Regions from separate parts of the Pelosinus sp. IPA-1 genome, predicted to be linked through region 3. Evidence: riboswitches for the same ligand, from Rfam matches in the RefSeq annotation. Region 3 holds a riboswitch; each other region holds the start of a gene.

Region 1 (2,204 bases), on a different contig from region 3:
GCCAATTAAGGTAGCCCCAACAATACGTTCTATAACTCCATCTACCCACTCTGGTAATACATTTCCGAGTAAAATTGCAGCACTACCGAATACTAAATTAACCAACGCATGACCCATTACATAGTAAAGTGATAAGAAGAAACTTTTTTTCTTCGTATCTTCTGCTCCAATAAAATCGGTGATAGCGGCGATATGATCCCAATCGATTGCATGCCTAAGCCCGAGTACAAAACCTAACCCAATTATAGCGCCAATTTCGGCATTCATCTTTTTAATCTCCTTTAATTCAGCCCACAGGCATCTATCTCATGAAATTATATTATAGTATGACCCGTTTAAAACTAGTGTTTTTTAGCTTTATGCACGATCAGTTGATCAATAGCATCTTTTAGATGCTGTACATAAATATCCTGGATAGCTAGATTTTCGCCCAAGCCGTGGAAATATATATCAACATTAAACCCAGCTTTAAGTAATTGGGATTTAGCAGAATCTTCTTCATCACCAGCCATGTCTTTAGTGGCATGGTCGCCAGCTACCAGCATAAATGGCAACAAAGTCACGTTCTTCACCTTTTTACTTTTCAATTTTTCAATAACGCTATCCAGTGCTGGGAAACCTTCGACAGTATACACAAAAATATTATTCAACCCGGCTTCTTCTAATTTTATTTGTAAAGCGGCATAAGCAGTATTAGCAGGATGTACTCCCCCATGACCCATAAGCACTATCGCTTCCTGGTATCTTAACTTAGGTAGTTGCGTTTCAACAGCCTTAATGGCAATCAGGTAATCGTCTGGGTTGCCTTTCTGTCCCATATAATAAAGCAGTGGACGGCCAAGAGTAATCTTATCAAACACTTTAGTATGAGCAAAATGTACAGAAACCTCTCTTAACTTTTCATATTCTTCAGCAGCGGCCACATATAGTGGCTGGATGAATACTTCTTTATATCCCTCAGCTTGCAATCTTTCAAGCGCTTGCTTTTCCGTATCAATTAGAATACCATCTCGCTCAGCCAATTTCTTAATGACAATACGGGAAGTAAACGCCCGACGTACCTCGTAATTAGGGAAGGTAGCTCTGATTTTGCTTTCTGTACTTTCAATGGCCATTTTCAACGTATCAAGATAAGTAGTTCCAAAGCTAACAACTAAGATAGCCCTTTTATCCGCCAAACAGTTGACGGCGCTAGCTGCTTCTTCCATTATAAATTCCTCCAATTATTATAGCTAAATACCAAATGATGAATATTGGGGTAGATTTTCATGCAACATACTAACTTCCGCTCCCCAAGATGGAATCGTCAATACACTACGTAAAAAAATAATCTCCCATCCAAGAACGGGAGACGTAATATAAGCCAGGCAAAGTTATAACGATAAAAATCCCTGCGAAAAAAACGCAACGATGAAATATTGTACAACAGCATTACTTAAATCCCCTCCCCATCGCTCGTGGGTAAACGGTGACTATTAAATAGGCAGTTCTTCTGACTTAGGATCGTAACATTCCTGCGCCTTCCCAAAACTATTATTTCAGTGACATCATGCAGGTTTGCTCCCCTTTACAGCGGCGGGACCGTGTTGGATTTACACCAACTTCCCTATTAAGCCCGTAGGCACCTATCTTACTATATTTAGTTAAGAAAATCCTATTTAAAGTTACTATCAATATCTAACGTTGTCAAGCTTTTGTTCAATACAAACCGTGTATCAAAACTTTTTACTTATCCTGCTTACTCCCAACTAGGCCCCTTCGACCTAATCTGGGGAAAAAACGTGGAGTCACTGCAGCATAGGCGGCATAGTCTTCACCAAATTGTTCCATTGCTTCCCGTTCTTCTTGCCTAGCCAACCAAATATACATCCGCACAAGAATAGGGAACATGGCCAGTGTTAACAACGTCGGCCACTGCAGCAGGAAGCCAAACAGGATCACGATAAAAGCAATGTATTGAGGATGACGCACATAGGCATAAGGCCCACTTATTGCGATTACGCCTCTACGCTGGGCGCTATGCAAAAATCTCCATGTAAAACCGAGAAAGATAAGCCCCCCAAAAATAAACCAGTTACTTAGTTCGTGAATAGGGTTATGATGTGGGTCACCTACCAGCCCCAGCAATGTATACCAAAGGTGTCCGGCATCATGAGAATAGAGATTGATTTGTGGATAGTGGCTCCCCAGCCACCCGGAAAGTA
Region 2 (2,204 bases), 110 kb from region 3:
ATATAGCAGGTCTAATAGCAATGTTATTATTAGTTCCTTTCGGTAAACTTGTCTTACTTAGTAGTGGGGTAGCAATTGCCTTTGCCATCCTTGTTGCTGAATACGTCAATAAACGTTTAGGTGGCTTAACAGGTGATGTATATGGGGCAGTTGTTGAACTGACAGAACTTGTGGCTCTAGTAGTATTTCTTTTTTAGTTTTTATAATAGTTATAACTTTCGTTGTGTTATTGAACAATCTAATACCCATAGAATATACTTTCTGTAAAGGGAAGAATTTTAAAGTAAGGAAGGGGTGAGGCGTTGACTAAAGTAATATACGTTAGACATGGTCAAACTTCTTGGAATAAGGCAAAAAAGTACCAAGGGCATAGTGACATTCCCTTAAATGAAAAAGGATTAGAACAAGCCCAACTGGTGGGAAAACGGCTTGCTAAGGAAAATATAAGTGCAGTTTATAGTAGTGATTTATCCCGTGCATCTCAGACGGCGAATATCATCGCTCGGTATCATAATTTGCAAGGGATAAAGATAAAAGGATTTCGCGAAATAAACTTTGGCTTGTGGGAAGGGTGTACCTATGCTGAAATTATGGCACTTTGGCCTGATTCTTTAACAAGTATGTATTCTTCCCGAGGAGCAATTAATGCGCCAGAAGGAGAAAGCTTTATAGATCTGAAACGGAGGGCGAAGGGTGCTTTAAACCAATGTATTAAGGCACATGAAGAGGAAACGATTGTGATTGTATCTCATGGGGGCACAATGAGAGTATTGCTTTGTGATGCATTGCAGCTAAGTCTAGATAAGATGTGGTCTATCCGTCAAGATAGCACAGGAATTAATATCATTGAATACTTTAGTAACCAGCCAATTCTTTCCTTGGTCAACGATACTTGCCATTTAAAATAGAGTGCATGGGACATTTTTTACCATCTACCCTACTATCTTGCTAACATACTTCTTACACATAGGAGAACAAGTTTCATTGTAGAACTACTGTGACAACTGAATAAAATGCCACCAAACAGGTGCCTCTTACGTAAAGAGGAGAATAGGGAAGTTCGAAAGGATTGTAAAAGATCCTTAAACGACGCGGTCGCGCCACTGTAATCGGGGAGATACTCTTACATATGCCACCAGGAAACTGGGAAGGCGTAAGGTTTTATGATCCGTAAGCCAGGAGACCTGCCTGTTATGGCTGTCATTTACCTCCGCGTAAGGGGTAATGCCAGAAGGATGGGATTTTTTATAAAATACCTAGCCTTTTGGGCTAGGTATTTTTATATTTAAGAATGATATGAAATAAAGGAGGAGTAAAAATGGATTTGGAAAAAAAGGTCGATGAGTTGCTGAACGGAGCAGCAAAACCTCGAGAAAGCTTGGGCCTACTAGAAAAATATTTAAAAAAAATCATCTTGTCTTGGGGAAAGATCAATCCGGAAATGAAGCCTCATCATATAATCTTTGCAGCAGATAACGGTGTGGTCGAAGAGGGGACTGCTAATGACCCGATCGAGATTACTTATTTGCAAACGAAAAATATGGCAGCAGGTCATGCTACGATCAGTTGTTTTTGTCGGCACAATCAAATACCATATAGCGTAGTTGATATTGGAATTAATAATAAATTAGAAGCTGGTATTAATCGTAAAGTTGCCTTAGGTACTAAAAACTTTATGAAAGAAGAAGCTATGAGTCAGGCTGAATTTGAACAAGCTTGGAATGTGGGCAAAGACATGGTTAGCCATTTGGTTGAGGAAGGTTATAACCTAATCTCTTTTGGTGAAATGGGAATTGGTAATACAACAACCTCATCAGCAGTGCTTCATGCTTTAACGGGAATGTTACCCGAATTTGTGGTCGGTTATGGGGCTGCCTTAAATGATAATGAATTATTAAAAAGAAAACGGAATGTGGTTGCAAAAGGGGTAGAGCGTCATAAAGCCCAGATGAATACTGTAAAAGATATTTTACGTTGTGTAGGGGGATTTGATATTGTTGCCATCTGTTCTGGTATGTTAGAGTGCGCAGGACTAAGGACACCCTTTGTAATAGATGGATTTATAACAGCAGTTGCCTATGCTTGTGCAGCGCGCATCGATGGTACGATTGAAAAACATGCGATTCCATCCCATATGTCAAAGGAGCCTGGGATGGCCTATTCGCTAATGTTGGGAAATATTCTAGCAGAGGATGTATTAATCC
Region 3 (2,204 bases):
ATGGGATCTACGCCAATGCAGCCATTTAATTTATGATAATCTCTCCCATTGGCTTTCATTAAGGCTACAAATAAGCTAAGTAATTGTATGCCAGAAGTACCAGCAAAGATAAGTAAGGGAGTTTTTTCTAAGTCAAAGCCATGAAAAGCCTGTTGTACATCATCTAATGTTGATAGCGATATGCCTTTTCCTAGCAGCAGCTCTTCTGCTTTATCTGCATCAATCCCATTCAAAGTCGCTTTATCAGCCACGATATGAATGGTTGTGCCGCCTTTGTTTAATTCATGCTGCAACACATCATGCATTTTAGTAGAAAAAGGCTCGGCACATTCTTGGCTGATCTCCCATGGTTTATTTAAGTATCCCATAGCATTGGAACCTCGTACAAAAGGAAAACTGCCAGGTAAAGAGTCACAATGACTTACATCTTCCAAGTCTTCCATCCGATACATCGGCTGCAAATTAATCCCTTCGTAGGTTTTTGTGATTAATTTTTTTTCCCAATTTGCACCTTTCAGTGCTTTTTCTGACTCAGCCCGCCATTCCTCATAGGTGGGATAGGGAAACTCAGCAAAAAATCGTGCTGGCAGATCTTCGCTCACTGCTTTTTTATTTTCTACATCCTGATTTGACATACTTTCACCATCCATTTCATCATCATTCTCTAGGATTTATCCAATTTCCCATTAGGGCTGACTAATAATACGCACTCGTTCTACACCAAAACTAGCTTGAATAACAGGTATGAATTTGCTTTCAATTATGGATCGATACATTTCCTTCTTCGTAATAAGCAATAACATACCATTACCTTGTTTTAAACTAGTTAGAGAATTAATATATTTTTCAAACTCTGCAGTTGGCATATTGTTTTTTAATGTTTGCAGTCCAGTTAATAGTCCCGGTGCCTCCTGCGGTATCCTTTCCATCAAGGGCGTAAATGGTTCCCATTTCAATGTACTCATATATGTTCTACTCTCCTTTATATACTCTATTCTCCTTGCTTTCTGATTCTAGCTAACATGTGATGCATTTTAACCTATCCCCCCTCCTTTTGTAATAAAAAAACTCCCAGCATAGGCCGAGAGTTAAACGCAAGTATAGAAATCGTATAAATAAAGCCTGGCCATTACATAACAGCCAGGACGAAAAAACGCGAATCTTGCGCGTAAATCCCCTCCCCATCTCTCGCAGGTCAATCGGTGATTGCTATATAGGCAGTTCTCCTGACTTTGAATCATTGCTTGCCCATACCTTCCCAAGACTGTTGTCTCAGTGGCATAATCATGGGTTTACTCCTCATTACAGTGGCGGGACCGCGCCGGCTTTGAACCGGACTTCCCTATTAAGCCCCGAAGGGCACCTATACCATCCATATGAAATTATCTTAATATGTACAAGTTATACTATTTTTCCCAGATTGTCAAGTTTTGGCATATTAATAAAAAATAGAATTATACAACCTATAAACTCATTTTATAGCCTAACTGAAAGGTTCTTCCCATTGTATAGTATTCAGATGTTGCATGAGAAGTAATATCTTTACGGTCAAATAAATTGTCTACTGTTAAAAAGATCTCTTTGTCCGCTTTCAGTTTATAAATGACATTTGCACCTGTTAATAACATCGGCTTAATACTTCCACCAGCATCAGTATCACGTTCACGATTCGCTAAATAGTTCGTTGTCAGTGCCGCTTTCCATTTTTCACTGGTATAGTTTATCCCGCCGTTTAGTTGCAGCTTGCCATAGTATCTGTGCCATCCCTGGCTAGCTCCATTTTTATCTGTTTCATATTTTTGAGGATTGCTATAGGAAATGCCCCAGTTAGTATGCCAGCCCCTGCCATTATCAATAGTACAGGATAATTCAAGCCCTGTATTCTTTATGTCTTCATTGCTAGTGGTAAAGGTATCTGTTGATTCGGTGTAAGTCGTTGAGATACTGTCATCAATCGCATAGTTAAATACGGCTAACCGCCAGGCATGAGTATCAGTATTACGTTTTAATCCCACTTCATAATGTTCACCTTGTTGCGGTTTTACGCTTGGATTACCTTTTACCCGACTGGCAGAACCATATATTTGAGTAAAGGTTGGCATCATAAAGGACATCCCTGCATTAGCATAAAAAGTGGTGTTTTCTTCTAATTTCTTCATATATTGCAGTTGCGGTGTAAACTTATTATAGTTTTTATCATCCAC
Region 4 (2,204 bases), on a different contig from region 3:
AGCTATTTAGAAAGGTATTTATTCTCCCTGGGATCTTTGCCTTTTTAATCATTGCTGCTCCTTGGTATGTTAAGATGTACCAATTACACGGTACAAATTTCCTTGATACCTTTTTGGGATTACATAACTATCTTCGTGCCACAGTGTCCGAACATCCTAAGGATAATGTCTTTTATTATTATCTAGTCCTATTTCCTATCAGCCTATTACCTTGGTCAGGAATTTTCATTAAATCAATGGGTGTTGTTAGAAAAGAGCTTTCGTCTTCTCAGCTAATTTATTTAACAAATTGGTCTATTCTTACGATTATTTTTTACACAATGATGGCTACTAAATATCCTACATATGTTTTCCCTGCATCCTTTCCTGCGGCATTACTAATTGGATATACTTTAGGTAAAATGCAAATTCTAAGGGATCGAAAGGTTTGGTGGTGGCTTTCCATTCCAGCCATTGCATTATTACTGCTTATTTCGCTAAGTAGTCGATTTATCCCAACTGCAGCTAGTTGGACAATGATATATATTGGTACTTTCCTTTCAATTGGTTTAATACTTTGGAAACAATTAAAAGGAAATGTCTATCATTTGCCACAAATAATAGCAATAGTAACCGTAGTTATGAATTTATTCTTAATTCATAATGGTCTTATACCATTAGCAGAAACACGCTCTGCTAAAAGTATATCTGCTGAGTTACCAGCAGAAAGGGCTAGAATAGCTTCCTATGGTGAATATTCAACATCAGCGGTGTTTTATAGTGGCTATAATATTCCTCGATTAATACATGAAGAAGAACCTCAGCAGCTAGGTACTTGGGCAGGAAAATATACAATGCCTACTCAAACGATCAGAGAATTTACTTCTGATACCAGTATGTCGTATATATTGGTATCAAATAAAGATAACAAAAATTTTATGAATGAACCTTTTTCTAAGCATTTTTCTCCAATTGCTACACGGAATGAGATAACACTATATCAGCGAGGCCAATCACAATGATTGAATCAGGATAATTGAATAAATCATCTATAATTTATAAATAATAGCAGGAATATTAGCAGTAGTAGTGGAATACTACAAAAATATACCAATAACAAAATTAATAAATTGGGAATGGGTGCTTACGCTTAAAAGGGAAGTCCGGTCAAAGCCGGCGCGGTCCCGCCACTGTATTGGGGAGCATAGCTAAGAATATACCACTGGAAATAATCCGGGAAGGTTTAGCTATGTAATGAACCAGAGTCAGGAGACCTGCCTATTCTGACACACACCGTTATGACCTACGGAGGATAGGCAGGTGGTAGAATAAATTAGGTTTATTGTACCTCCTGTCTTCAGGGGGTTTTTATTTTGCAAAAAAAAATGAAGTCTGGAATTACTACTGGCACTTGTGCCGCTGCAGCAACCAAAGCTGCATTACTAGCATGGTCTGGGCAATTGCCTACTACTGTACATGTAACCTCACCACAGGGACAAAATATCCATGTGAAAATTGCAACATGTCAGCCCTTATATAATGGAGGAAAGGCAAGTATCATTAAGGATGCAGGAGATGATCCTGATGTTACAAATGGTACAAGGATCTTTGCCGAAGTAGAAGTCAATAAAACGAGTGAGATAATCCTAAAAGCTGGAGTTGGAGTGGGGCTTGTTACTAAACCAGGCTTATCTGTAGCTGTTGGTCAGCCCGCTATTAACCCTGGACCTCGTAAAATGATCATGCAAGCAATACAAGATGTATTACCTACTGGTTGTGGTGTAACTGTTACTATTTCAATACCTGATGGTGAAAGGTTAGCACAACGAACTTTAAATCCAACATTAGGTATTGTAGGCGGTTTATCCATTATTGGTACTACCGGCATAGTGGAACCAATGTCAGAAGAAGCCTTTAAAAATTCATTATCACCACAAATTTCTATGGTAAAGGCATTAGGATATAATCAAATTGTCTTTGCTCCTGGAAAAATGGGACAAGAAATCGCCATTAATAGGTACCATCTTCCTAGAGAAGCAGTAATACAAACTAGCAATTTTATCGGACATATGTTAGAAAGTGCTGTACATTATGGTATGGAGCAAGTATTGTTATTTGGCCATTTGGGGAAAATTGTCAAGGTAGCTGCAGGAATTTTTCATACTCATAATCGTATGGCTGATGCTCGTTTTGAAACACTGGCTGCCTATATGGCTTCCCTAGGC

What was found. Region 3 has a riboswitch for cobalamin ahead of QSJ81_RS01540 (hypothetical protein). Riboswitches for the same ligand answer to the same signal wherever they lie in the genome.
Region 1: another riboswitch for cobalamin. It lies ahead of QSJ81_RS21780 (sirohydrochlorin cobaltochelatase); the one in region 3 lies ahead of QSJ81_RS01540 (hypothetical protein).
Region 2: another riboswitch for cobalamin. It lies ahead of QSJ81_RS02020 (nicotinate-nucleotide--dimethylbenzimidazole phosphoribosyltransferase); the one in region 3 lies ahead of QSJ81_RS01540 (hypothetical protein).
Region 4: another riboswitch for cobalamin. It lies ahead of cbiD (cobalt-precorrin-5B (C(1))-methyltransferase CbiD); the one in region 3 lies ahead of QSJ81_RS01540 (hypothetical protein).

Annotation. Positions count from the first base shown of each region.
Region 1 is NZ_BSVC01000010.1:88,281-90,484, forward strand. Features, by position in the region: gene QSJ81_RS21775 (HoxN/HupN/NixA family nickel/cobalt transporter) at 1-267, opposite strand, end outside; gene QSJ81_RS21780 (sirohydrochlorin cobaltochelatase) at 342-1,208, opposite strand; cobalamin riboswitch at 1,466-1,644, opposite strand; gene QSJ81_RS21785 (methyltransferase family protein) at 1,726-2,204, opposite strand, start outside.
Region 2 is NZ_BSVC01000001.1:464,339-466,542, forward strand. Features, by position in the region: gene cobS (adenosylcobinamide-GDP ribazoletransferase) at 1-197, shown strand, start outside; gene cobC (alpha-ribazole phosphatase) at 303-908, shown strand; cobalamin riboswitch at 1,009-1,206, shown strand; gene QSJ81_RS02020 (nicotinate-nucleotide--dimethylbenzimidazole phosphoribosyltransferase) at 1,319-2,204, shown strand, end outside.
Region 3 is NZ_BSVC01000001.1:349,564-351,767, reverse strand. Features, by position in the region: gene QSJ81_RS01545 (methylmalonyl-CoA mutase family protein) at 1-635, opposite strand, end outside; gene QSJ81_RS01540 (hypothetical protein) at 687-965, opposite strand; cobalamin riboswitch at 1,200-1,382, opposite strand; gene QSJ81_RS01535 (TonB-dependent receptor plug domain-containing protein) at 1,464-2,204, opposite strand, start outside.
Region 4 is NZ_BSVC01000004.1:272,211-274,414, reverse strand. Features, by position in the region: gene QSJ81_RS11070 (ArnT family glycosyltransferase) at 1-1,001, shown strand, start outside; cobalamin riboswitch at 1,101-1,275, shown strand; gene cbiD (cobalt-precorrin-5B (C(1))-methyltransferase CbiD) at 1,353-2,204, shown strand, end outside.